4 regions of the Brevibacillus sp. NSP2.1 genome follow, and region 3 is predicted to be linked to each of the others. Evidence: riboswitches for the same ligand, from Rfam matches in the RefSeq annotation. Region 3 holds a riboswitch; each other region holds the start of a gene.
The links. A riboswitch is a leader RNA that binds a small molecule or an ion and turns the genes downstream of it on or off. The one in region 3 is predicted to bind cobalamin.
Positions count from the first base shown of each region.

Region 1 (5,719 bases), 650 kb from region 3:
CAGGTAAAAGAGCCTCGCCTCGTGGAAACCGTGGCGAACGAAGTCAACGAAGTAATCCTCGTGGACCACAACGAGCGTCAACAGAGCGCAAACGACATCGAGCAGGTGCAAGTAGTCGAGGTAATTGACCATCATCGCATCGCGAACTTCGAGACAAGCAATCCGCTGTACTTCCGCGCGGAGCCTGTCGGCTGCACCGCGACCATCTTGAAAAAAATGTACAAAGAAAACGGCGTGGAGATTCCAAAAGACATCGCGGGTCTGATGCTGTCCGCGATCATTTCCGACACGCTGCTGCTGAAATCCCCGACCTGCACAGAGCAAGACGTAGCCGCTGCCCATGAACTGGCGGAAATCGCAGGTGTGGACCTGCAAGCGTACGGACTGGAAATGCTCAAGGCAGGCGCAGATTTGAGCGACAAAACCATCGCCCAACTGCTCTCCCTCGATGCCAAAGAATTTCAAATGGGCAACGCGAAAGTGGAAATCGCCCAAGTCAACGCAGTAGACGTCAATGACGTGCTGGCTCGCCAAGGCGAACTGGAAGCGGCTATTTCCGCCATCATCGCGGACAAAGGTCTGGACCTGTTCGTGTTCGTCGTAACCGACATCCTGAACAACGACTCTGTGGCGCTGGCGCTCGGTACGGCTACACAAGCGGTAGAAAAGGCGTACAACGTCACGCTGGTTGACAACAAAGCCGTTCTCAAAGGAGTCGTTTCCCGCAAGAAGCAGATCGTGCCTGTATTGACAGATACATTCCAGGCTCTCTAAAATACGCTACCGAAATACCAAAAAACACAAAGGCTGCCCGCGAAAATGTGGGCAGCCTTTTTTCCTATCAAATAAAAACGGATCAGATTCTCATCCAGGATAAGGGCAACCAAGGCTGCGCCAAGTCATCGGCACAGCCTTTGGTTTTCTCATGGCGCTCAAAACGGATTGTGGTTGTGATGACTCAGATGGTTCATCGTCTGCTGCGCATAGGCGTCATCGTCGTAATGCCGGATTGCGTGTTTGTCTCTTGCCCGCAGGCTGATCGAGCCTGTCAAAAAGTAGGCGGCGCCGAGAACAGCCAAAATAACAACGAGGGTATAGAGCATTCGAAAGTCCCCCTTTTTCCAGTGGCTTACCAATAGGTTAACATATTTTTCCTGACAGAACTACGGTTGACTTTGACGGTGCGTAAATGTGTACGATGAATTTGTCAGGAGGGATGGAAGATGGAATATACGGTGCAAAAGCTGGGTCTCCTGGCGGGCGTCAGTACCCGGACGCTCCGATACTACGATGAGATTGGCCTTCTCAAGCCGGCGAGAATCAATTCATCCGGGTATCGTATTTACGGGCAGGCAGAAGTGGATCGCTTGCAGCAAATCTTGTTCTACCGCGAGTTGGGTGTGAGCTTGGAGGAGATCAAGGAAATTGTCAGCTCGCCGACCTTCGACGCCGTCCAGGCACTGCGGGAGCACCGCGCGAAGCTGCTGGACAAACGGGCGCAGCTCGATCGGCTGATCGCCAATGTCGATCTAACCTTAGCGCAAAGAGAGGGGACGAAAACGATGACGGACAAACAAAAATTCGAAGGCTTCAAGCAGCAACTGATTGATGACAACGAGAAGCAGTACGGGCAAGAAATTCGCGCCAAATACGGCGACGAGCAGGTGGACCGTTCCAACCGGAAACTCAAGGAAATGACCGAGGAAGAGTACAACCGGCTTGAGCAGTTGAACGCAGAGTTGCACAAGACGCTGGAAGAGGCGTTTGCCACGGGAGATCCGGGCAGCGAGCTTGCGCAGAAAGCGGCTGACCTGCATCGCCAGTGGCTGACGTTTTACTGGGACAGTTACAGCAAGGAAGCGCACGCCGGGGTGGCGCAAATGTATGTGGACGACCCGCGCTTCACCGCCTACTACGATAAAACCCAGCCGGGACTGGCGGCGTTTCTCCGCGATGCGGTCGTGATTTATACGCAAGCGTAGACAGCCGATAGCGTCGAGAAAAACAAACCGCGCACCGCCCTGAATCAGATCGGAAAGCTTCGATCCGGTTGGGGCGGTGTTTTTTCATGCCTGTTTCATGCCCAAGCTGGCCTGGCTCACGCCCCTTGGCTGGAACCGGAATTTTTTCGCTGATGAAAACTTTTGGCCCAAGGGAGTGAGCCATCCGTCCATCGAGGTCGAGTTTTTTCGCGCTGAACGCGTGTTACCGTGAACAGACAGCGGGCGAGCAGCAGGGAGCCGCCCAACCGCTTTTCTTTTCTGTTTGTTGCGTTATATAATCTGTTCGAGCTGGACCCGGGCGCGAGCTATCTCTCCATGCCGCACAATGACGGTGTTTACGAGTATATAAGCGTCAGCGCCGGACGGTTTGCCTTGAAAATCAAGGAAGAGACGTTTCGCCTCGGCGAAGGGGACGCGATTCGCTTCACGGGCAACGTCCCCCACGCGTACAGCAATGACGGCGAACAGCCGCTATGAAGTCATTTGGGCGGCGGCAGGGCATCCGAAAGCGGTGTTTCGACTGACTCCCGAGCAACTGGTGCAAATGACGAACGGACAGGTCGCCTGTATCGCTTCGTGCCGCTAGCGGCAAAGGGGTCTATCGCCTCGTTGTAGAATAGATGATAAAGTGGAAATATTCCTAAAACAACGAGGAGGGTATACATGAAAGCTACAGAACCGATTTTCCTGGGGCATCGCATCCATCTGATCGACGGGTTTGATATGGGCTGGGCGCAGCGGACGGGAACGTACGTCATCGCCGAGGACGAGCTGACCCTGGTCGAGACAGGGCCGAGTCCTTCTGTCCCGTACATACGGGAAGGGCTGCGCAGGCTCGGATTTTCCCCGGAGCAAGTGAAGTACATCATCGTGACGCACATTCACCTCGATCACGCGGGGGGAGCGGGACTTTTTTTGCGCGAGTGCCCGCAGGCAAAAATCGTGGTGCATCCAAAAGGAGCGCGCCATCTGGTGGACCCGAGTCGGTTGATCGCGGGCGCCAGAGCGGTGTATCACGACGATTTTGACCGCCTGTTCGATCCGATTGTCGCCGTTCCCGAAGAGCGGATCATCGTGCGCGCCGACCAGGAGACGCTGCAAATTGGCGCCAACTGTGTCCTGGAATTTTGGGACACGCCGGGACATGCCAACCATCATTTCAGCATTTACGACCCGGTCAGCCGCGGCATGTTCACGGGAGATACAGCGGGTGTCTTCTATCCGCAGCTTCAACGGGACGGGATTCACTTCGTCCTGCCGTCCACCTCGCCGAACCAGTTTGACCCGCAGGCGATGCTGCGCTCCGTGGAACGCTTTGAACAGCGCGGGCTTGCGCGAATCTATTTCGGGCATTTCGGCATGACTGACGATGTTGCCGACGTCTATCGGCAGGTGCGCGAGTGGCTTCCTGTCTTTGTCGCGGAAGGGGAGGCGGTCGTAGCCGCCGGACTCGGCGATGGCGAACTGGCGGAGCGGCTGTTCGGGCGTGTACTGGCGCATCTGCAATCGTTCGGGATCGGCGACGGGCATGAGGTGCTGGACGTGCTGCGGCTCGATTTGCAAGTATGTGCGATGGGAATTGTCGACTATTTGCAAAAGCGCAGGAAATAGCGGGAGACGCCAGACAGCGGGTACGAGACGGGCAGCATGGGCTTACGTAGCCGTGGCAGCAGCGAAAAAGCATTCTTTTTTTGGCAAAGGAATGCTATCATGATGGATGAGTCTTAGCAGTTGTAGGCCATTGCAATTGAATACGCGCAAACAGGTGCCTTGGTCCTTGCCAAAGGACGAGGTGAAAAGGGAAGCCGGTGCAAGTCCGGCGCGGTCCCGCCACTGTAAAGCGGCTGTCGCAATAGCTGCCAAGCCAGGAGACCTGCCTGTTTGCCTGATGTGCCTGCGCCTTCGCGGAAAGGTTCGGCCCGTTCAGGACGTTTTTTTGCGTGAGCATGGATGAGCCTGACATGTCGCCCCTTTGGTTCCGGTTGGATGCGAAGGGTTTTTGTTTGCTAAGAATCAACCAGTCGCACAGAAAGGAAGTCATACATATGAAACGCGCATGGAAACTGCTCATCCCGCTGGTGCTTGCTGCAAGTCTCGTCGGCTGCGGCGGCAACACCCAGACGGCACCTGCTCCGCAGGCAGAAGCACCGCAGACAGCACCACAGGACGCGGCTGCCAAGCAGACCGTCTACCCGCTTACCGTCACAGACGCGACCGGAAAAGAAGTGACCGTGGCAAAAGAGCCGCAACGAATCGTCTCGACTTCCCCGGCAGAGACGGAAATCTTGTTCGCGCTCGGCTTGAACGAGCGGATTGTCGGTGTCTCCGACTTCGACGACTATCCGGCAGAAGCGAGCACGAAGCCAAAAGTGGGCGGAGTCGTCAAGCCGAGCGAAGAAGCGATTCTCGCCCAGTCGCCCGATCTGGTCATCGGCGGAATTTCGATGGAAAAGCCGGTTGCCGACAAGCTGAAATCGCTCGGCATGCCAGTGTACGTCACGCATCCGAAAAAAGTGGATGACATCCTGAACAACATTTTGACGATGGGGGTTATCACCAACCGACAGGAGCAGGCGGAAAAAGTCGTCGCCGCGATGAAGCAGGATATCGCCCGCGTACAGGAAGCCGTCAAAGCGGTGAAGCCGGAAGACAAGAAAAAAGTGTACCTGGAGTTTGCGCCAGGCTGGACCGTGGGCAAAGGGGAGTTCCTCGACGAGCTGGTGACGCTGGCAGGCGGGACGAACATTGCGGCCGACACAGAGGGCTGGAACCCGATCAGCGAGGAAAAGATTTTGAAAAGCGATCCCGACGTCATTTTGTACGCCAAAGGCATTACGGATGACAAGACGGGCACGAAGCTGGAAGAGATCATCGCAAACCGCAACGGCTGGGATACGATGAAGGCGATCCGCGAGAAGCAAGTGTTCGGAATGGACCAAAACCTGCTGGCGCGCCCAGGCCCGCGCATTACACAAGGTTTGATCGAGGTAGCTAAAGCGATTTATCCTGACCTGGTGAAATAAAAATGAAAAAGCAATGGCTTATATGGGGAGGAGCGAGCAGCCTTGTGCTGCTCGTATCCGTGGTGGTCAGCATTTCGATGGGGGCGGCGTCGCTCCCTCTTTCGCAAGTATGGCTCATCCTCTTGCACCAGCTTCCCGGCATGTCGGAGTGGATTCCGGCGACATGGCCGGAGTCGTCCGAGCAGATCGTGATGAAGGTGCGTTTTCCGCGCGTCGTACTGGCCATTTTGATCGGAGCTTGCCTGTCGCTTGCGGGCGCGGGCTTTCAAGGCGTGCTGCGCAACCCGCTTGCGGACCCGTTCACGATGGGCGTAGCGTCCGGTTCGGCCGTCGGGGCGGCTTTTCTGATCCTGTTCGGCTTGCAGTTCGCTGTTCTTGGAGAGTGGAGCACGCCTGTCGTCGCCTTTTTGACGGGGCTTGTCAGCTTGTGGATTGTGCTTGCCCTCGCCAAGACGCAAGGCAAGCTGCAGACGGAGACGCTGATTTTGTCCGGCGTCGTCATTCAGGCGTTTCTCGGCTCGCTCGTGTCCTTCATGGTGTCGCTGTCGGATCAGACGGTGAACGAGATCGTTTTCTGGCTGATGGGAAGCCTGTCGTTTCGCGGCTGGGCCTTCACGTACGTCCTGGTCCCGTATTTGCTGATCGGCGTGCTCGTGCTGCTTGGCTATGCCCGCTCGTTGAACCTGTTTGCGC
Region 1 covers NZ_CP048274.1:1,946,340-1,952,058, forward strand. The annotation lists gene M655_RS09720 (manganese-dependent inorganic pyrophosphatase) at 1-774, shown strand, start outside; gene M655_RS09725 (hypothetical protein) at 933-1,103, opposite strand; gene M655_RS09730 (MerR family transcriptional regulator) at 1,224-1,982, shown strand; gene M655_RS09735 (cupin domain-containing protein) at 2,211-2,480, shown strand; gene M655_RS09740 (YbaK/EbsC family protein) at 2,458-2,589, shown strand; gene M655_RS09745 (MBL fold metallo-hydrolase) at 2,667-3,614, shown strand; cobalamin riboswitch at 3,750-3,898, shown strand; gene M655_RS09750 (ABC transporter substrate-binding protein) at 4,049-5,026, shown strand; gene M655_RS09755 (FecCD family ABC transporter permease) at 5,029-5,719, shown strand, end outside.
Region 1: linked by a shared signal. The riboswitch ahead of M655_RS09750 (ABC transporter substrate-binding protein) and the one ahead of nrdI (class Ib ribonucleoside-diphosphate reductase assembly flavoprotein NrdI) in region 3 are both predicted to bind cobalamin.

Region 2 (5,719 bases), 1.9 Mb from region 3:
GACCGCTATCCGCAGACGGCGGAAGCGTTCGATATTTTGCGCAACAACCGTCGGCTGGAAACGTTCAACAGCAAGGTCGAGCTGGCGCTGGCGTGCGGGGATGTGCACGAGGCGACGAGCCTGCTCGTGCAGCGGCCGGGGGAATTTGCCCGGCGCCTCGACCACCTGCTCAGGCTGGCAGCGGATCGTGACGAGGTGCTCCGTTCGTTTGCACAGGTCGCGCCTTTGGTGTCTACCCCTGTGCTGCTGCAAGCGCTGAACCACTTCGAGAAAAGAGAAGCGTACGGAGAGTGGCGCACCTTTTTCCCGAAAGGAGAGGTGGCAAAAGTACAGACGATTGCAAACGCGCTGCCGCAGTTGCCGGAAGACGTCCGCGCGAGTGCAGCCCGCAGATGCCGGGAAGCCCTGCTGGAGCGGTTTTCTGCCCTGTCTTCCCTGGGAAAAGTCTACCTCGATCCGCGCTTGCAGGAGCAGCTCGTGCCTTTTTCGCAACGGTCGGCGAGCAAAGCGCTGCGGACGATCGTGCGCGGCTCCAGACTTCCGATCCCGGAGGGCAGTACGATCCGCTTTTTCACCTGGTGGAAGGAAGGCATTGTCAACAACGTCCCCACCGGGCGCGTCGACGTCGATTTGTCTGCGGTGCTGTACGACGCGGACTGGAAGTACATGGAGCACATTTCCTACACGAATTTGCGCTCGGAGAAATACCGCGCCTACCATAGCGGCGACATTGTGAGGGCGCCGATGGGGGCCTGCGAGTTCATCGATGTGGATATCGAATCTGTCCTTCATTACGGCGGCCGTTACGTGGTCATGTCGCTGAACTCGTTTACCAGTCAGCCCTATTGCGATTTGCCCGAATGTTATGCGGGCTGGATGATACGCAAGGCTCCACAGTCGGGGGAAATTTTTGAACCGCAGACGGTGCAGGACAAGATCGACCTCGCTTCACGCTCTACGATCTGCATCCCGGTCATTCTCGATCTGGCGGAGCGAAAAGTGATCTGGACGGACATCGCGCTGCGCTCCCACCCCCGGTTTGTCAATAACGTAGAGGCGAACGGAGGCGGCGTGGAGTGGATGGGAAGGGCGCTCACCTCGCTGGTGAAGCCCACTCTCTATGAGCTGTTCACGCTTCATGCGCAAGCGAGAGGCACGCTGACTGACCGGGCGGATGAGGCGGACACGGTTTTCTCCATGGACGAGGGAATCACTCCGTTTGACCTGGAAATCATCATGGCGGACTTTTTGTAAGTTCGCTGGTTTCGTTAGGCAAAGGGAATGAGGTGCGTGTCCATTAAGCCGGTAGTGGTGAATCCGCAGATGAAAAACGGCAAAATCAGAAACCAGAAAGCCTTGGTTGGAAATATCCGCCTGACCGGTTGCCGGCTGGAAGGATGTATTTGTTGTCTTTCATCTGCGATCTGTGGCGAACCTCCTATCGGTTGCAAACCCTTTTCGGCAGGATGATTCTTCAGAAGAAACATCATGACGGGAAATACCACGATCAGTAAAAAGAGACCCAATACCGCAACAGCCATTTTCCAGTCAAACCACTGTATGAAAAACAGTGAGGCTGGCACAACTACCATTTGGCCTACGCTAAAGCCAGCCTCTATTACTCCGAATGCGAGTCCACGCCTTTTATTGAACCAATTTGTGACCATAATGGTTGCGGCTACATTGGAGGCACCTCCAACACCAATGGAAGCGAAGACACCATAGAGAATAAACAATTGCCAGAGGGAAGTTACCCATTGCGTGAAAAAATGCTCAGACCAACCAGAAGTGTGCTGCCTAAGAGAATGGACCTGGCACCAAAGCGGTCAATCAACCTGCCTGCTATTGGTTGGGATATGCCATAAATGACAAAACTCAATGTGGAGATGAGAGAAATGGTACCTCGATCCGCGGCAAAGCCATTCTCCCAAGGTTCAATAAATGCTCCGAAAGAAAGTCTTGCTCCTTGCACAGCCAACAATGCGAAAAAGGTGACAAATAAAATGATCCACGCGTAATGCACTTTGCTCTTCACAGTCTCAACGCACTCCTTATGAGTTTAATCCCAATCTGGTCAGCATGTTTTTGAATAATTTCGCTTCTTCTTCACTGAATATGGACATCGCTTCTTGATTCACTTCGTCACTGATCTGATTCAGAGGTTGTTCCAATTCCTTGCCTCGCGGAGTCAGAAAAATCAAGTTCGTCCGGCGATCATTGGGATCGGAACGACGCTCGATGAGCCCCATATTTTGCAGTCGATCGAGCACCCCCGTGATGGTTGCTCCATCCAAGCGAAGCCGACTACCCAATTCCACACCTTTTTGGCCATCTTTTTCCCATAGCGCATGTAATAGAACAAACTGCACGGGAGTAATCCCGTACGGCGATAATTTGGCCTTTTCCATTTGCCAGATTTTTTGATACGCCTTCCCGAGAAGAAACCCATAGCAATCCTCAATCCGATCCATATGTACCTCCAAATATTTTATTGGAAATCGATGTAAGAATAAGATAACACGCACACAAAAGATTTGTGTACAAATAATTAGTTCACAAAACAAAGATCAATGCCCAGTATGTTCCTATCCGCAGCTTTTGCTTGAATCCCCGGTAGCATTTGCTATTATTAAAGCAAGTGCTTGTCATAGAAAAGAACGACATTTGAATATGGTAGAAAAACAGGTCCTTGTTTTTCGCAAGCGATAGTTTGCGAATGCGAGGTTAAAAGGGAAGTTTGGTGAAAAGCCAACGCGGTCCCGCCACTGTAAAAGAGGAGCTCTTCTTCTTGGCAACGGCGCCATCCACTGCACGCCAGCGTGCGGGAAGGAGGAAGAAGAGCGAAGATCCTTGAGCCAGGAGACCTGCCTGTTTTGATGTCCACTGATTTCCTTCGGGTCAAAGGATGAGGTGAGGATTGTTGCAGTCGGCTATCCGCGCTTTGTTTTCCTTGGAGGTTTGGGGAAACAAGGCGTTTTTTTGTACGCGGAAAGCGAAACAGGAAGCAAATCGGCAAACTCTTCACTTTTTCAGTCAGGTAAATAACGAGGCTATGGAAAACATTTGAAATAGGCAACGGAGCCTAAACTGCATTTTTGGAGCGCTGTGCCTCCGAAAATTATTAGGGATGGGCAACGGGGCCTACAGTTTATTTTGGGGGTGAGCGTACTTGAGCAACAAGCGGGGCCTGTTTTTGGTCTACACCGGAGACGGCAAAGGAAAGACAACAGCCGCGGTGGGGCTGGCTGTGCGCGCGACTGGACGAGGCAAAAAGGTCATCATGATCCAGTTCATCAAGTCGCCGGAGCGCACGTACGGAGAGAAAATCATCTTCGACAAGCTGGGCATCGAAATCGTGCAAAAAGGCGTAGGCTTCACCTGGACGAAGACGCCGGAGGAGCATCGCGCGGCGCTGCAGGAAGCGTGGGCGTTCGCCCGGGAAAAGCTCGCTTCGGGCGAGTACGACGTCGTCATTCTCGACGAGCTGAACAATGCGCTGGCGATCGACCGTTTTCCGATTGTGGACGTGCTGCCGCTCGCGGACGTTTTGGAAGCGATTCAAAACAGGCCGAGCCATGTGCATCTGGTCGTGACGGGGCGGAGCGCCAAGCAGGAAATCATCGACATGGCCGATCTCGTGACAGAGATGAAGCCGATCAAGCATTACTACGATGAAGGAATACCAGCGGTGCTGGGGGTAGAGTTTTGATGAACGTATTGGAAGCGTACGGCCACGGCGGAGATTTGCTGACGGCAGCGGACCGCTTTGGGATGGAGCCGGGCCAATTCCTTGATTTCAGTGCCAATATTAACCCGCTGGGCATGCCGGACAGCGTGCGCGAGATGCTTTTGGCCTCGCTGTCTGCCGTGCTGCGTTACCCGGACCCTGGGCATCGCCAGTTTCGCCGGGCGTTGGCGCAGCGGTTGCAGTTGCCAAAGGAATGGCTTTTGCCTGCGAACGGAGCGGCAGAAGCGATGGCGCTCGCGATTCTCGGGCTGCAGCCGCAAACAGTCGGCGTGATTTATCCTTGCTTTTCGGAATATGCAGAGCTTTCCGAGCAGTTTGGCGCAACCGTCATCGGCTGCTACGGAAAAGAAGAGAACGGCTACAAGGCCGACAGCGCCGAGCTGTACCGTCTGTTCGAACAGGCTGATCTGGTGTTTGTCGGCTCGCCGAACAATCCGACTGGCATCTTGTATGAGCCACAGGAGCTGTTGCAGATGGCGGACTGGACGGCCCAGACCGATACGTGGCTGGTCGTGGACGAGGCGTTTCTCGATTTTGTGGAAGAAAGCCGCCAGTTTACGCTGGCAAGTCGGCTGGAGCGCTTTCCCCGCGTCATTTTGCTGCGGTCGATGACGAAAATGTACGCGATCCCCGGCTTGCGTCTCGGATACGCGATCGCCCAGCCTGACGCGATTGCGAAAATGCGCGCGAAGCAGGTGAGCTGGAGCGTGAATGCGCTTGCGCTTTTGGCGGGGGAGCTGTGCTTGCAAGAGCATGAGTACGAGCGGCGGACACGCAGCCTGGTCGCCAGGGAGCGCGCTGGCCTGGTCGCGTTTATTCGCGGGGAGCTGGGCTGGAAGGTCTGGCCGGGGGAGGCGAACTTTTTGCTGCTTCGCTCGCCGGAGGGCTTGCCAGCCGCACAACTGCAAGAGCGGCTCGGCAAAAAAGGCGTGCTGATTCGCAGTTGCGCCATGTATCCCGGATTGACGGCGCATGACGTGCGCATCGCCGTTCGCGGGCCAGAAGACAATGCGCGCTTGATCGCGGCCTTGCGCGAGGTACACAGCGAAGGGAGCGGGGAGCGATGAGTCTTGTGCTGGTGACAGGCGGCGTGCGCTCGGGAAAAAGCCGCTTTGCGGAAGAACTGGCGCAACAGGCCGGAGAGCGCGTCCTGTACGTGGCGACGGGTCAGGCGTGGGACGAGGAAATGCGGCAGCGGATCGAGCGGCACAAGGAGCGGCGGCCGAAGCAGTGGGGCAGCGTGGAGGTCGGCGAGCGGCTGTGCGACTACGAGCCTGCTAGCACACCTTACGACGTCGTGCTGATCGATTGCCTGTCGACGTGGGTGAGCAATCGGCTGATGAGCGTCGAGGAAGCAGAGTGGCGAAGCGAGGCGCACACAGAGGCGCTGCTTGCGGAGGCAGAGGCGTGGCTTGGGCTTGTCCAGCGCTCCCCGCAAAAAGTGATTGCGGTCACGAGCGAGGTCGGGCTGGGCGGTGTCGCCATGAATCGGCTCGGCCGCTGGTTCGCAGACGCGCTGGGCGACGTCAACCAGCGGGCTGCGCGTCAGGCAGAGACGGTCTACGCGGTCATGGCCGGAATCCCGTGGAGGATCAAAGGATGAATGCATTTTGGCACGCGATTGCGTTTTTCACCCGGATTCCGGTTCCGTGGCTGCGCCCGTCCGACGAGGCGTGGAAAAAAAGCGTCAACTGGTATCCGGCAGTCGGGCTGGTCATAGGTATTTTGCTATGGGGAGTCCACCAGACGGGGCTTGTGCTCTTTAGCCCGTGGCTGTCCGCCGTGCTGACGCTCGCTGTCTGGGTGTACATCACAGGCGGACTGCATCTGGACGGCTGGATGGATTTGGCGGACGGACTGGGAAGCAGCCGGCCAAAAGAGCAAGTGCTCGCGATCATGAAAGATAGCCGCGTGGGCGCGATGGGGGTTTTAGCCGCGATCTTGCTACTTTTACTCAAGGCAGGGGCCGTC
Region 2 covers NZ_CP048274.1:4,463,316-4,469,034, reverse strand. The annotation lists gene M655_RS21630 (TerD family protein) at 1-1,254, shown strand, start outside; partial or broken gene M655_RS28375 (MFS transporter) at 1,272-1,736, opposite strand; gene M655_RS28370 (MFS transporter) at 1,751-2,035, opposite strand; gene M655_RS21620 (MarR family winged helix-turn-helix transcriptional regulator) at 2,052-2,471, opposite strand; cobalamin riboswitch at 2,667-2,886, shown strand; gene cobO (cob(I)yrinic acid a,c-diamide adenosyltransferase) at 3,170-3,709, shown strand; gene cobD (threonine-phosphate decarboxylase CobD) at 3,709-4,815, shown strand; gene cobU (bifunctional adenosylcobinamide kinase/adenosylcobinamide-phosphate guanylyltransferase) at 4,812-5,351, shown strand; gene cobS (adenosylcobinamide-GDP ribazoletransferase) at 5,348-5,719, shown strand, end outside.
Region 2: linked by a shared signal. The riboswitch ahead of cobO (cob(I)yrinic acid a,c-diamide adenosyltransferase) and the one ahead of nrdI (class Ib ribonucleoside-diphosphate reductase assembly flavoprotein NrdI) in region 3 are both predicted to bind cobalamin.

Region 3 (5,719 bases):
GTAGCTTTCCAAAAAAACGGAGGCGACCATCGCCATGTACAAATCTTTTGGCGTCTCGATCTCCTGGTAGCGCTTTGCGATCAGCGCCGCTTTCTTTTGCAGATGCGGACTCTGCTCCACCCAGGCAAAAATTTCGTCAATTTCCTCCGTGGCCGCGAGCGTCGTGAAAATGCTGCTGTACGATTTGGCGTGGATTTGCTCCATCATGCCCATGAAAGCCAGGACGGCTTTGCGCTGCAGCCCGTCCACATGCTCCATGATTTTCGGCATCCCGACGCCGCCTTGCACGGTGTCGAGCAACGTCAGTCCGCCGAGCACTTTTTTGTACGTGTCCCGTTCCGAAGCGCTGAGCTCCATCCAGGACATTTTGTCATCCGAGAGCGGAATCTCGTCATCGGTCCAGAACTGCATGATGTTCTGGTTCCAAAACGTCATCGTAAAATCGTCGTCTGGCCTGTTCCAATTGACAGCTTTCATTAGGGCGTTCCTCTTCTCTGAAAAAACTTTGTTCCATGCCGGATGGTTCCTCACAGTAAACGGCTTAAACGGCACAGCTAATGCACTCTTCTACCGTCAAATGCTTGGTGCGCGTGTAGTAGAGCGACTTCAAGCCTTTTTTCGCGGCGTAAATATAGTAGCGCGCCAGCTCTCTGGTCGAGATGTTGCTGTTGACGTGCAGCACGGTGGAAATGCCTTGGTCCACATGCTCCTGGATTTCGGCGACCAGATCGATCACTTTGAACTGGTCGATCACATAGGCAGATTTGTAGTAAAAATAGTTTTCCTGCGACAAATACGGCATCGGGTAGTAGGTCGTCGAGTTCGCGTACGTTCTCGTTTCGATGTGCTCGACAACCGGCATCACGCTCGACGTCGCATTCTGAATGTAGGAAATGCTCTGCGTCGGCGCAATCGCCAGACGGTACGCGTGATACAGTCCGTTCTTCTGCACCTTTTGCTTGAGCGCGGCCCAATCCTCCGGCGTCGGAATGTGCATGCCTGCGAACAGTTGCTTGCCTTTTTCCGTGCGCGGACGGTAGTCGTTTGCGAGGTATTTGTCAAAATACGTGCCTTTGGCGTACTCCGACTGCTCGAAGCCCATGAAGGTTTCCCCTTTGGCCATGGCGATCTCCATACTCATTTCCAGCGAGTAGAAGTTCATCATCATGAAGAACGTGCGGGCGAAGTCTTTTGCTTCCTCGCTCTCGTAGGCGATCTTGTTTTTCGCCAGGTAGCCGTTCAGGTTCATCGCACCCAGCCCGACGGAATGCAGCTCGCGGTTGGCCTTCTGCACGCCTGGCGCATTTTCCACGCGGGTCACATCGCTCACGGCGGTGATCGCCTCGATGCCCTCGCGCACGGATTCGCGCACTTTTTTGTGCTCCATCACGTTGACGATGTTCAAGGAAGCGAGATTGCAGCTAATGTCGCGGCGAATGATGTCCGGCTCGCCGTAGTTGGTAATCGTGGACGTCTCCTGGAGCTGGAAAATTTCCGTGCACAGGTTGGACATTTTCACGGAGCCGATGTCCTTCAGCGCGTGATTTTTGTTCGCGTTCGTCTTGTTCATGATGTACGGGTAGCCCGACTCCATCTGGATCATCGCGATCTTGGTGAGCATTTCGCGGGCGCTCATGACTACCTTTTTCTTGACGCGCTCGTTTGCCACCAGCTCGTCGTACATCTCGTCGAGATCCAGATCATCCAGATGGGCGCCGTACTCCTTGTAGACGGAGTAAGGAGCGAACACTGTCAACGGCTTGTTTTCCTCTGCCAGCTTGTAAAACACATTCGGCACGATCAGGCCGATCGACAGCGTCTTGATCCGCGACTTTTCATCGGCATTGATCTTTTTGCAATCGAGAAACTCGTTGATATCCCAGCCGAAGATGTTGTAGTAGGCTGCCCCGGAGCCTTTGCGCTGCCCCATCTGATCGGCGTAGGAAAACGCGTCCTCCAGCAGCTTGAGTACAGGCATGACGCCCTTGGCTGCGCCCTCGACGCCTTTGATCGGCTCTCCGCGCCCGCGCAGCTTGGACAGGTTGACGGCCACGCCGCCGCCGATTTTCGAAAGCTGCATGCAAGTGCCGAGAACGTAGTTGATCGAGTTCAAGGAGTCGTCCATTTCCAGCAGGAAGCAGGAGACCATTTCGCCGCGGCGGCTTTTCCCCGCATTGAGGAACGTCGGCGTCGCCGGCTGGAGTCGCTGGTCCATCATCGACACGGTCAGCCGCTTCGCCAGTTCGAAGTCTCCGCGCCCGAGCGAGAGCGCCACAATCGCCACCCGATCCGGGTACTGCTCCAGATACATCGATTTGTCGTCTGTTTTCAGGGCGTAGTCTTTGTAAAACTTGGAGATAGCCATGTACGAAGCGAATTGAAAACCAGCGTCATGCGCCAGGCGGAACACTTCATCGACCTGTTCAACCGTGTAGCTTTCATACACATTTTCATAAAAGTCATTTTCGATCAAATAGTCCATGCGCTCTTTCACGCTGTTGAAGGTCATCGTCTTCGCCTGTACTTCTTCCATGAAGACCGCGACTGCCTCTCTGTCCTTTTCCAGTTGGTAAAATCCGTCGCTTCCTCGCTGCATCAGTTGGTTGTTCAATTCAATGTGTCGCAATTGCTGCCACCCCACTCGTAAATTGTTCCACGTCACGGCCGGTACCGGACAGTTCGAATTTGGAAATGACCGGAACGCCATATTGGCTGGCGATCGTGTCTGCGCTTTTGGCAAAGCTGGCTCCCCAGTTGCGGTTGCCGCTGGCTGACACGCCGCGCAAATAGACATGATTCCGCTTCAGAAAACGGTCCACCTTCTCCGGCACCTGGCCAAAGCCTGTCGTGTACGTGACCAGAATGAACGGCTCGTCGATCACCATCTCCGGATCAATCTCCACGTGCGGCAGATCGAGCTTGCTGACGAATCGTCTCACGTTTCCTGTTTTCGAATCAAAAGCGATTAACATGTCCCTCATCCTTTACTGCTGTTCTATACTTTTTTAGCCAAAGTAAAAGCGCATCCGACGCCAAAATGTCGAATGCGCATGATGATCCCCATCGTATCCATCCGCCGAAAAACGAATGGAGCGCTCGAACACTTCCCTATCTCCCGTAGGTTACACAGTGCTGACGGTCAGGCAGGTCTCCTGGCTCGGGGTCATCGCTCCATTCGTGCCTTCCCGATTGGCTGAATCAGTGGCGCAAAAACCAAATGGAACTCTCTCATCACAGTGGCGGGACCGCGTCGGAATTTCACCGACTTCCCTATTAAGTCTACCAAATATAGCGTGGCAAACACCTGTCCGCATCAATATGTAGTTGGTAAAACTTACTTTACCTCAATATATCGTAGGAGTCAAGCTCGGCATGCTCTATTTTGGCGACTGATAATCTCTCTCATTTCTCTATTGCCAATCTCTGGTTTGCGTCCATATAATAGGTTTCATGCACAAAAAAGGTAACGCCACCGGCCGATTGGAGAGTGACCCCTGATGGAAAGCACGGTTTATGAAGCAGTAGCCATTCCGCGTTCGCAAACGAGAAAAATGACATACAACGACCGCACGTTCCACATCTTCGTCAGCATCCCCGACGTGGCTTTGCCGCCGTCCGGCTTCCCGGTCATTTACTTGCTGGATGCCAACTCGGTGTTTGGCACCATGACCGAAGCGATTCGCCTGCAATGCCGGGTTCCGGAAAGAACGGGCGTCGATCCGGCCATCGTCGTCGGCATCGGCTACCCGACAGAAGCGCCGTTCCACCCATCGCGCTACTACGACTTCACCCATGTCGTTCCCGCATCCGAGCTGCCCGCTCATCCGCGCGGCGGCGAATGGCCGGAAATGGGCGGGGCAGAAGGCTTCCTCAGCTTCATCGAAGACACGGTGAAGCCCGCGATCGAAAAGGACTTGCCCGTCGACCGCACGCGGCAAACGATTTTCGGACATTCGCTCGGCGGCTTGCTCGTGCTGCATGCCTTGCTGACCCGGCCACACGCGTACCAATGCTACATCGCCGGCAGCCCGTCGATCCACTGGAACGAAAGCGTCCTGCTGGAAGAGGAGCGCCGCCTGCCGTCCCTGCTCACAGACGACTTGCGGGTCAGAGCGCTGCTCGCCATCGGGGAGCTGGAAAACGACGGCCGCTTCCACGTCAACGTCAAGGCGCAGGCGATGGCTGAACGGTTGTCCGCCATGGGCAACGGGCAGATCGAAGCGTCGTTCCGCCAATTTCCGGACGAAAACCACACGTCTGTCCTGCACGTCCTCATCAGTCACGCCATTCGCTTTGCTTCCAAGCCAACTGCCCGCTAGTCAGGGCAGTTTTTTCTTTGCCTCGCTCCATGCACACAAGCAAGCAAACAAGGCAGTCGGCACACGCAAAAAACCGCCCATACGAAAACGATGAGCGGCCATGCATGCACTACTGCTCTTTTCGCCTATTGCAGAGACAACACCTTGTTGATCTGCGGCAGCTCCTCGATGGCAGCTACGACAGTTGGCGTAATCTCTTCGTCGGTGACGCAAATCAACAGGGCGTTTTTCCCCTTTTGCTCACGCGACACATTCATCTTGGAAATATTGATCTCGTGGTCAGCCAGCTTGCGGGACACGTCGTAAATGACGCCCGGATAGTCGGTATGGTGCACCAACAGACCGTGAGCGCCCGGAGGGATCCGACAGGCGCAGTAGTTGATCTCGCTGATGTACACTTCGCGCCAGTCCTGGGCAAACGTGTATTTGTTCGCTCCCACGCGCAAATTCGCCAGATGGTTGGCGTACTCGCCGGAGCTGTTTTGAACCGAAACGCCGCTGCCAAGTCCATCCACCAGAAGCGAAGCGATCTCTTCTTTATTTTCATGGGCCAAAATGCTCAGGGACGCCCCTGTGAGCTGCGGCTCCAGTCTGCGAATCAATTGGGCCAATTCACGAAGTCCAGCATATTGGGTCATGTAATCCCCTCACTCTCCCAGTCAGGTTAATCCTTAATGCGGAAGAATCCACTCTTCCGGTTCCTTGATAATCGAGGAATGGTTATCGGAGCGATACCAGGCTGTCAGGCTTTGCCCATCTTTCGTGTACACGATGCGATAGATGGTGTTGCCCTTTCCGCTTTTCGGGAAGGGACTCTCCTCGGGAGGAACCACTGTCACACCACCCGCTTCAATCACGCCACCCTTTTCCTTGATGACGCTCTCGATCACGGTCATGTGCTCGTTGCTCGTGGCCGACATCCCCACGTAAGCGAGTATTCCCAGCAAAAGCGCTCCCGCCAAAAACGAAACAATAATCACTTTTGACTTTTTCGTAGCATCCACCAAGCGCTTCCCCCGTTATTCAATTCTCTTTGTCGATCAAACGCACCTTGTCAATCGTACCTCCGCCCAGGCACACTTCCCCATCGTAAAAGACGACGGCTTGGCCAGGAGTAACCGCTTTTTGCGGCTCGGCGAAAACGACTTCTACGGTGTTGCCCTCGCGGATGTGCACCGTCACTTGCTGGTCCGGCTGGCGATAGCGGAATTTCGCGGTGCACGCAAACGATTCGGTCGGCTTGTTCGCGCTCACCCAGCTTACGTCTGTCGCCAGCAAGCTACTCGAATACAGGCGGGGATGGTTGGAGCCTTCGCCGACGATCAGGACGTTGCGCTCCAGGTCTTTGTCCACCACAAACCACGGCTGGCCGGTCTTGCCGTGCCCGCCGCCAATCCCCA
Region 3 covers NZ_CP048274.1:2,598,587-2,604,305, reverse strand. The annotation lists gene nrdF (class 1b ribonucleoside-diphosphate reductase subunit beta) at 1-477, opposite strand, end outside; gene nrdE (class 1b ribonucleoside-diphosphate reductase subunit alpha) at 542-2,626, opposite strand; gene nrdI (class Ib ribonucleoside-diphosphate reductase assembly flavoprotein NrdI) at 2,613-2,972, opposite strand; cobalamin riboswitch at 3,126-3,323, opposite strand; gene M655_RS13170 (alpha/beta hydrolase) at 3,498-4,319, shown strand; gene M655_RS13165 (ACT domain-containing protein) at 4,445-4,957, opposite strand; gene M655_RS13160 (hypothetical protein) at 4,991-5,323, opposite strand; gene mnmA (tRNA 2-thiouridine(34) synthase MnmA) at 5,343-5,719, opposite strand, start outside.

Region 4 (5,719 bases), 1.6 Mb from region 3:
ATTACTTTTCCTTGCAGCAGCATGTAAATGGCGAAGTCGGGCCGCCCTGTGTAATCTACCAGAGGAAACAAGGAATTGCGGTTGTCGCTCAGCATTTTTTCCAAAAGAGCGCTGTTCAATATTTTTTTGTTGTCGCAGAAGAGCAGCCGGTCGCGCATCATCTCCACCAGGTCAGGCGGTGCGCTGTCGGTCATGTACATCAGCGCAATTCGGCTGCGAGAGCGTGTGCCGAGAATGAACGGCTCATAGGCGAGCGTGATCGTGCGCAGCCGCTTGCGGATGAGTGCCACATTGGTAGACAAGTCTTCCACGAAGCCGTCCCGCGGCCCTTTGATCGAAATCTCCGTGTTGGCTTCTTCCGTGCCCCGCTGCGGACGGTTGGAAATGTCCCAGGCAAAAGGCGGCGACCCTTTCAAAAAGATGAGCAAATCTCCCGAGAAGAGCCGCTCCGTCCACAGCTCAGGATTGGTGTAGAGCGGAATCAGCGGGAGCGAACGCAAGTCTCCGGCGGTCAGGCAGCGTTCCAATTGCGGCAAAGCCGTCTCTTGCAAATGCCGTACGTCGGCCAGACCTTCGCAGTACAGCATGAGAACCGACTGATCGTTGGGGGTGACTGTCCGCAAAAAGATGACATCCGCGCAATGCGTGAATTTTTCTCGCAGCTCTTCTTCAAGGGTCATGGCTCACATCCTCCAATCCGGTTGGTTTGCGCAGCGACAGCAGGAACAAGACGAGCGTGACAGCTACCATAACCAGCAAATAAAGCGGATAGTAAATCTTCGACAGAAACGTGACGAACTGCATGTCGTTGTAGGGGAGGCTGGTGAGAACGATCATGCTGGCGCCGAGGGCGAGCATGACGTACTTGCGCTGCTTTTTCGTTTTCAGGACCAGCAGCTCCCCGAGCAGCAGCAGGCAAAGCGTAATGCGGATAAACGAGCCGGACAGCCATTGAAAGATGGAAAAAAACTCCATGTTTTCGATGTCTTTTCCGATCGTCAAAAGCCGCCATTGTTCAAAGGCAGGAAAGCGCTGGCGCATCGACTCCACAGGCCCGAACTCGGCGATGGCTCCCGTCAGCGGGCTGAGCGTCAGGACCAAGGTAATGGCAATCATGACGATGTAGTGGATGAGCCGCAGCGGTTTGCGCACGTGATGCTGCAGCAACAGCAGCAGGAACAGCTCGGTAAAGCCACCCCCGACAAAAACCATGGCGTGCACGGTAGGGGCAATTCCGTTCTGGAACAGCGGCAAGAGCTGGGAGTAGTCTTTTTTCGGTACGTTGCCGAATGCGACGAACATGCCAAGCAAGGAGACAATGGGCAGCAATATGCCCGAAGTAATGCCGACTGAGGCAATGCCGCCGTAGGATGCGAGAACGCACAAGATCATCAGGGCAAGCGCAGTCACCCACTCGGGCGTCTGCGGCAAATAGTTGACGGTTGTCCACGTTTGGGTATCAACCAGATTGACGAGTGCCATCATGTACAGGCAGAGCATGATGGGGATGAGCAGCAGGAAGCGGACGGCTTTTCCGGACCGTAGCAAGAGCCAGTGGGACAACGACTGCTGTCCGATGCGGCTGTTGATGAAATAGAGCGCGTACGCCCAAACACAAAAGGGGATCATGCCAAAGATGACACTCAGCCAGGCATCGCGCCCGGCTTTGCTGAGCAGCAGGGGGATAAGGGTGACATGATTGGTGATTCCGATCGACAGCATCATCACCATGATCGCTTGGCCAATCCCGATTTTTCCGTCTGCTTTCATGAACCAACGTCCCCCCGACTTGGTGGTTTTGTTATGGTTTGTTTGCCCGGCTGGAAATATGTATCGCGTATAAAGGTTAGCCCACGATAAATAAAGTGTGGTATTCTACAATGAGGTAAAAATGGAGTAAGGAGTGCAGCCGGGATGTATAAGCTCATTAGGAAATATCTGTTCCAGATGGATACGGAAGAGATTCATGAAAGAACGGTTGATGCCCTGAAGCTGGTGGAAGATTCTGCTCCGGGAAAAAGCTTGCTGCGAATGATGTTTCAGGTGAAGGACGAGCGTCTTGCCACAAAGCTGTGGGGAATGACGTTTCCCAATCCGGTAGGGCTCGCCGCCGGTTTTGACAAAAATGCCGAAGTGTATCATGCACTGGGTGCGCTCGGGTTCGGGTTCGTGGAAGTCGGGACATTGACCCCGCAAGGACAGCCGGGCAATCCGCGGCCGCGCCTGTTTCGCCTGCCTGAGCACGAGGCGATCATCAACCGGATGGGCTTCAACAACCACGGTGCTTATTTGGCTTCGCAGCACCTGGTCGATTACGCGTATTCCGATGTTCCGATCGGGATCAACATTGGCAAAAACAAAGTCACTCCCAATGAGGAAGCGGCTTCTGACTATATCAAATGCCTGGACATGCTCTATTCGTACGGCCATTATTTCGTCATTAATATCAGCTCTCCGAATACGCCCAATCTTCGCGATTTGCAGGAAACCGAGAGCATGCGGCTGCTGGTGCGGGCGGTGCGCGAAAAAGCGGCGGAAATGGAAGCGCGCGGCATTCAGAAAAAGCCGATTCTGCTCAAAGTAGCCCCCGACATGTCCGACGAGCACATGCGCGATGTCGTGCAAGGAGCGGTGGAAGAGGGCATTTCCGGCATTATTGCCACCAATACGACCTTGTCGCGTGAAGCCGTTCAAGGGCATCACTATGCCGAGGAAGCGGGAGGACTGAGCGGAAAACCGCTGACAGAGCGTTCGACTGCCTGGGTAAAAGAAATTTACCAGGAAGTGGGCGACAAGGTGCCGATCATTGGCGTAGGGGGCATTTTCACGGGGGAAGATGCGTACGCGAAAATCCGGGCGGGCGCAAGTCTCGTGCAAGTGTACACCGGAATGATTTATCAAGGCCCGGGCATCTCCAAGCAAATCAACAAAAAGCTTTTGCAACTGTTGAAGCGCGACGGCTTTTCCCACATCAGCGAAGCGGTCGGCGTGGACGCCAGGTCGTAAGCATAAAAAAGAAGCGGATGCAACAAAGACCGATGACTCCCGGAATGGCGGGGCATCGGTTTTTTTACGCAGTTATACTCCGCTGATTATATTCTTCCGCTTTTTCCCTTGATTCTGTATAATAATGTGGGACAAGCAAGAACTATCTAACAATTGCATATCGTCGGCGATAGGTGCCTTTATGTGCAAGCCGCATAAAGGGTAACAGGGAATCGGGTGAAAGTCCCGAGCGGTCCCGCCACTGTAATCAGGGAGTTCTCTTTGAGATAGAGCCACTCATATTCATATGGGGAAGGACAAAGAGCGCGATGAGCTGAAAGCCAGGAGACCTACCTACTTGCCACACCCAGGAATACCTTCGCGGAAAGGAGCGGTGAATACGAAGCAATAGGACTGTGCCAACGGTCTGTTGTTTTTGTGCGCATACCTCGTCTGCTAGCGGATGAGGTTTTTTTGTTGGTGAAAAAAGAAAGAACAGCAAAGGAGGAGGAAATGTCTTGAATCGATCCCGTTTCGTTTCGACCTGTCTGTTGATTGCAGGCTTTGTCCTTTATTTTCTCGTAAATGAACCGCAGACGTCCCACGCGATGCACATCATGGAAGGGTATTTGCCGCTGGGCTGGGCGCTGTTTTGGTGGGTAGTATTTATTCCATTTTTTATTTTCGGCATTCGTTCCTTGAACAAAATCGTCAAGGAGCATCCGCAAATGAAGCTGCTGATCGGCGTATCCGGCGCGTTTGCCTTTGTGTTGTCTGCGCTGAAAATTCCTTCGGTGACGGGCAGCAGCTCGCACCCGACGGGAACCGGGCTTGGCGCGATCATGTTTGGCCCGTGGGTCATGTCCGTGCTCGGCAGCCTGGTGCTGCTGTTCCAGGCGCTGCTTTTGGCGCATGGAGGGCTGACGACGCTTGGAGCCAATGCGGTGTCCATGGCAGTAGTAGGGCCGATGGTAGCTTACGGCGTCTATCGCCTGATCGTGCGCGGAAACGGCGGACAGCGTTTGGCCGTATTCGCTGCTGCTGCGCTCGCAGACTTGGCTACTTATGTCGTGACCTCCGTGCAGTTGGCTTTGGCTTTCCCGGCTGAATCCGGCGGCGTTATGGCATCGTTCGCGAAATTCGCAGGAATTTTTGCCATCACCCAAGTTCCGTTGGCGATCAGCGAAGGGCTTTTGACCGTGCTCGTCTGGAACTGGCTGCAGTCTTACAATGCAAAAGAGCTGGCGCAACTTCGCCTGCTGAAACGGGAGGAATCGCTGTGAAAAAAGGGATGAACTGGCTGCTGCTCCTGGGCGTAGTCTTGCTGGCGGTTGTGCCGTTGCTGTTGGTGCAGGATTCGGAGTTCGGGGGAGCAGATGGAGCGGCTGAGGAAGCGATCAAGGAAATCGCCCCTGCTTACGAGCCGTGGTTCGAGCCGCTGCTTGAACCGCCAGGCGGCGAGACAGAGAGCTTGCTGTTCGCGGTGCAAGCGGCGCTCGGGGCGGGCGTTGTCGGCTATGCCGTGGGATTGTACAAGGGCCGGCTGGATAAGCATAAAAAATGAATTGGCAGCAGCTTGATTCGCTTTCCTATCAAAACCGGCTGCGATTTTTGCCGCCTGAGCACAAGCTCCTGTTTGCGGGCGTGCTGATTTTGCTCGTTTTGACGGGACATGAATGGTTGCAGATGGCGATTTGTCTATGGATGGGAGTATGGGTAATGGTGTATGCCCGTATTCCCGTCCGTTTCTATTTCGGATTTTTCATCCTGTCCCTGTCGTTTTTTGTCCTGGGGCTTCCGGCGCTGTTGCTGGAAGCAGTAAGAGCGGATGCAGGGGCGGTCGTCCAGGCAGTTGCGGCGTGGAAGATCGGGCCGTATCTGGTCTACGTTCCGGCAAGCGCGCTCGACAAGGTGTGGGTGCTTTTTTGGCGGACGATGGCCAGCCTCGCCTGCTTTGCTTTTGTCTTGTTTACCGTGCCGTTTGCCGAGATTTTGCAAGTGCTGCGCAAGCTGAAACTTCCGGTCATCGTGACGGATTTGCTCATGATTATGTACCGTTTTATTTTCGTGCTGCTTGGCGTCTCTCATCAACTGTGGATTGCCCAGCGCGCGCGCGGAGGCCATCGCGGGTTCCGGGCGATGCTGCGGGATGCGAGCGGACTGGCCGCGCAGTTGTTCGTCAGGTCCATGCGCAAGTACGATGCGCTGTACAAAGGGATGGCAGCGAGAGGCTTCGGGGAAAGCCTGCAGGTGCTTTCCTTGCACACTCATTCTCGCTCCGGCCGATATGAAGCAGAGTCAATCGCAGGCTGTATTTTGCTGATTTTGCTGGAGTGGTGGACAGGAGGGTAATGCTTTGACATCATGGCTGTTGGAATTTGTTGATTTGCACTACGCCTATCCAGGCGGCCGTGGCCCTGTCCTGAAAGGGTTGTCCCTGGGCATTCCGGAGGGGAAAAAATGCGCCTTGCTCGGGCGAAACGGCTGCGGCAAGTCCACCTTGTTTTTGCACGGGAACGGCATCATCCAGCCGCAGCAAGGGCAAGTGCTGTGGCGAGGAACGCCCCTCAGCTACAAACGCGCTGCCTTGCAAGAGATGACGCAAAAAGTCGGGCTGGTCTTTCAGGACCCGGAGCATCAGTTGATCGCCAGCACGGTCGCCGAGGATATTTCCTACGGGCTGTGCAACCGGAACTTGCCCGCCGACGTAATCCGCGAGAAAGTGCGGGCTGTC
Region 4 covers NZ_CP048274.1:999,874-1,005,592, forward strand. The annotation lists gene M655_RS04835 (spore germination protein) at 1-680, opposite strand, end outside; gene M655_RS04840 (GerAB/ArcD/ProY family transporter) at 670-1,770, opposite strand; gene M655_RS04845 (quinone-dependent dihydroorotate dehydrogenase) at 1,915-3,006, shown strand; cobalamin riboswitch at 3,161-3,357, shown strand; gene M655_RS04850 (energy-coupling factor ABC transporter permease) at 3,504-4,268, shown strand; gene M655_RS04855 (energy-coupling factor ABC transporter substrate-binding protein) at 4,265-4,549, shown strand; gene cbiQ (cobalt ECF transporter T component CbiQ) at 4,546-5,337, shown strand; gene M655_RS04865 (energy-coupling factor ABC transporter ATP-binding protein) at 5,342-5,719, shown strand, end outside.
Region 4: linked by a shared signal. The riboswitch ahead of M655_RS04850 (energy-coupling factor ABC transporter permease) and the one ahead of nrdI (class Ib ribonucleoside-diphosphate reductase assembly flavoprotein NrdI) in region 3 are both predicted to bind cobalamin.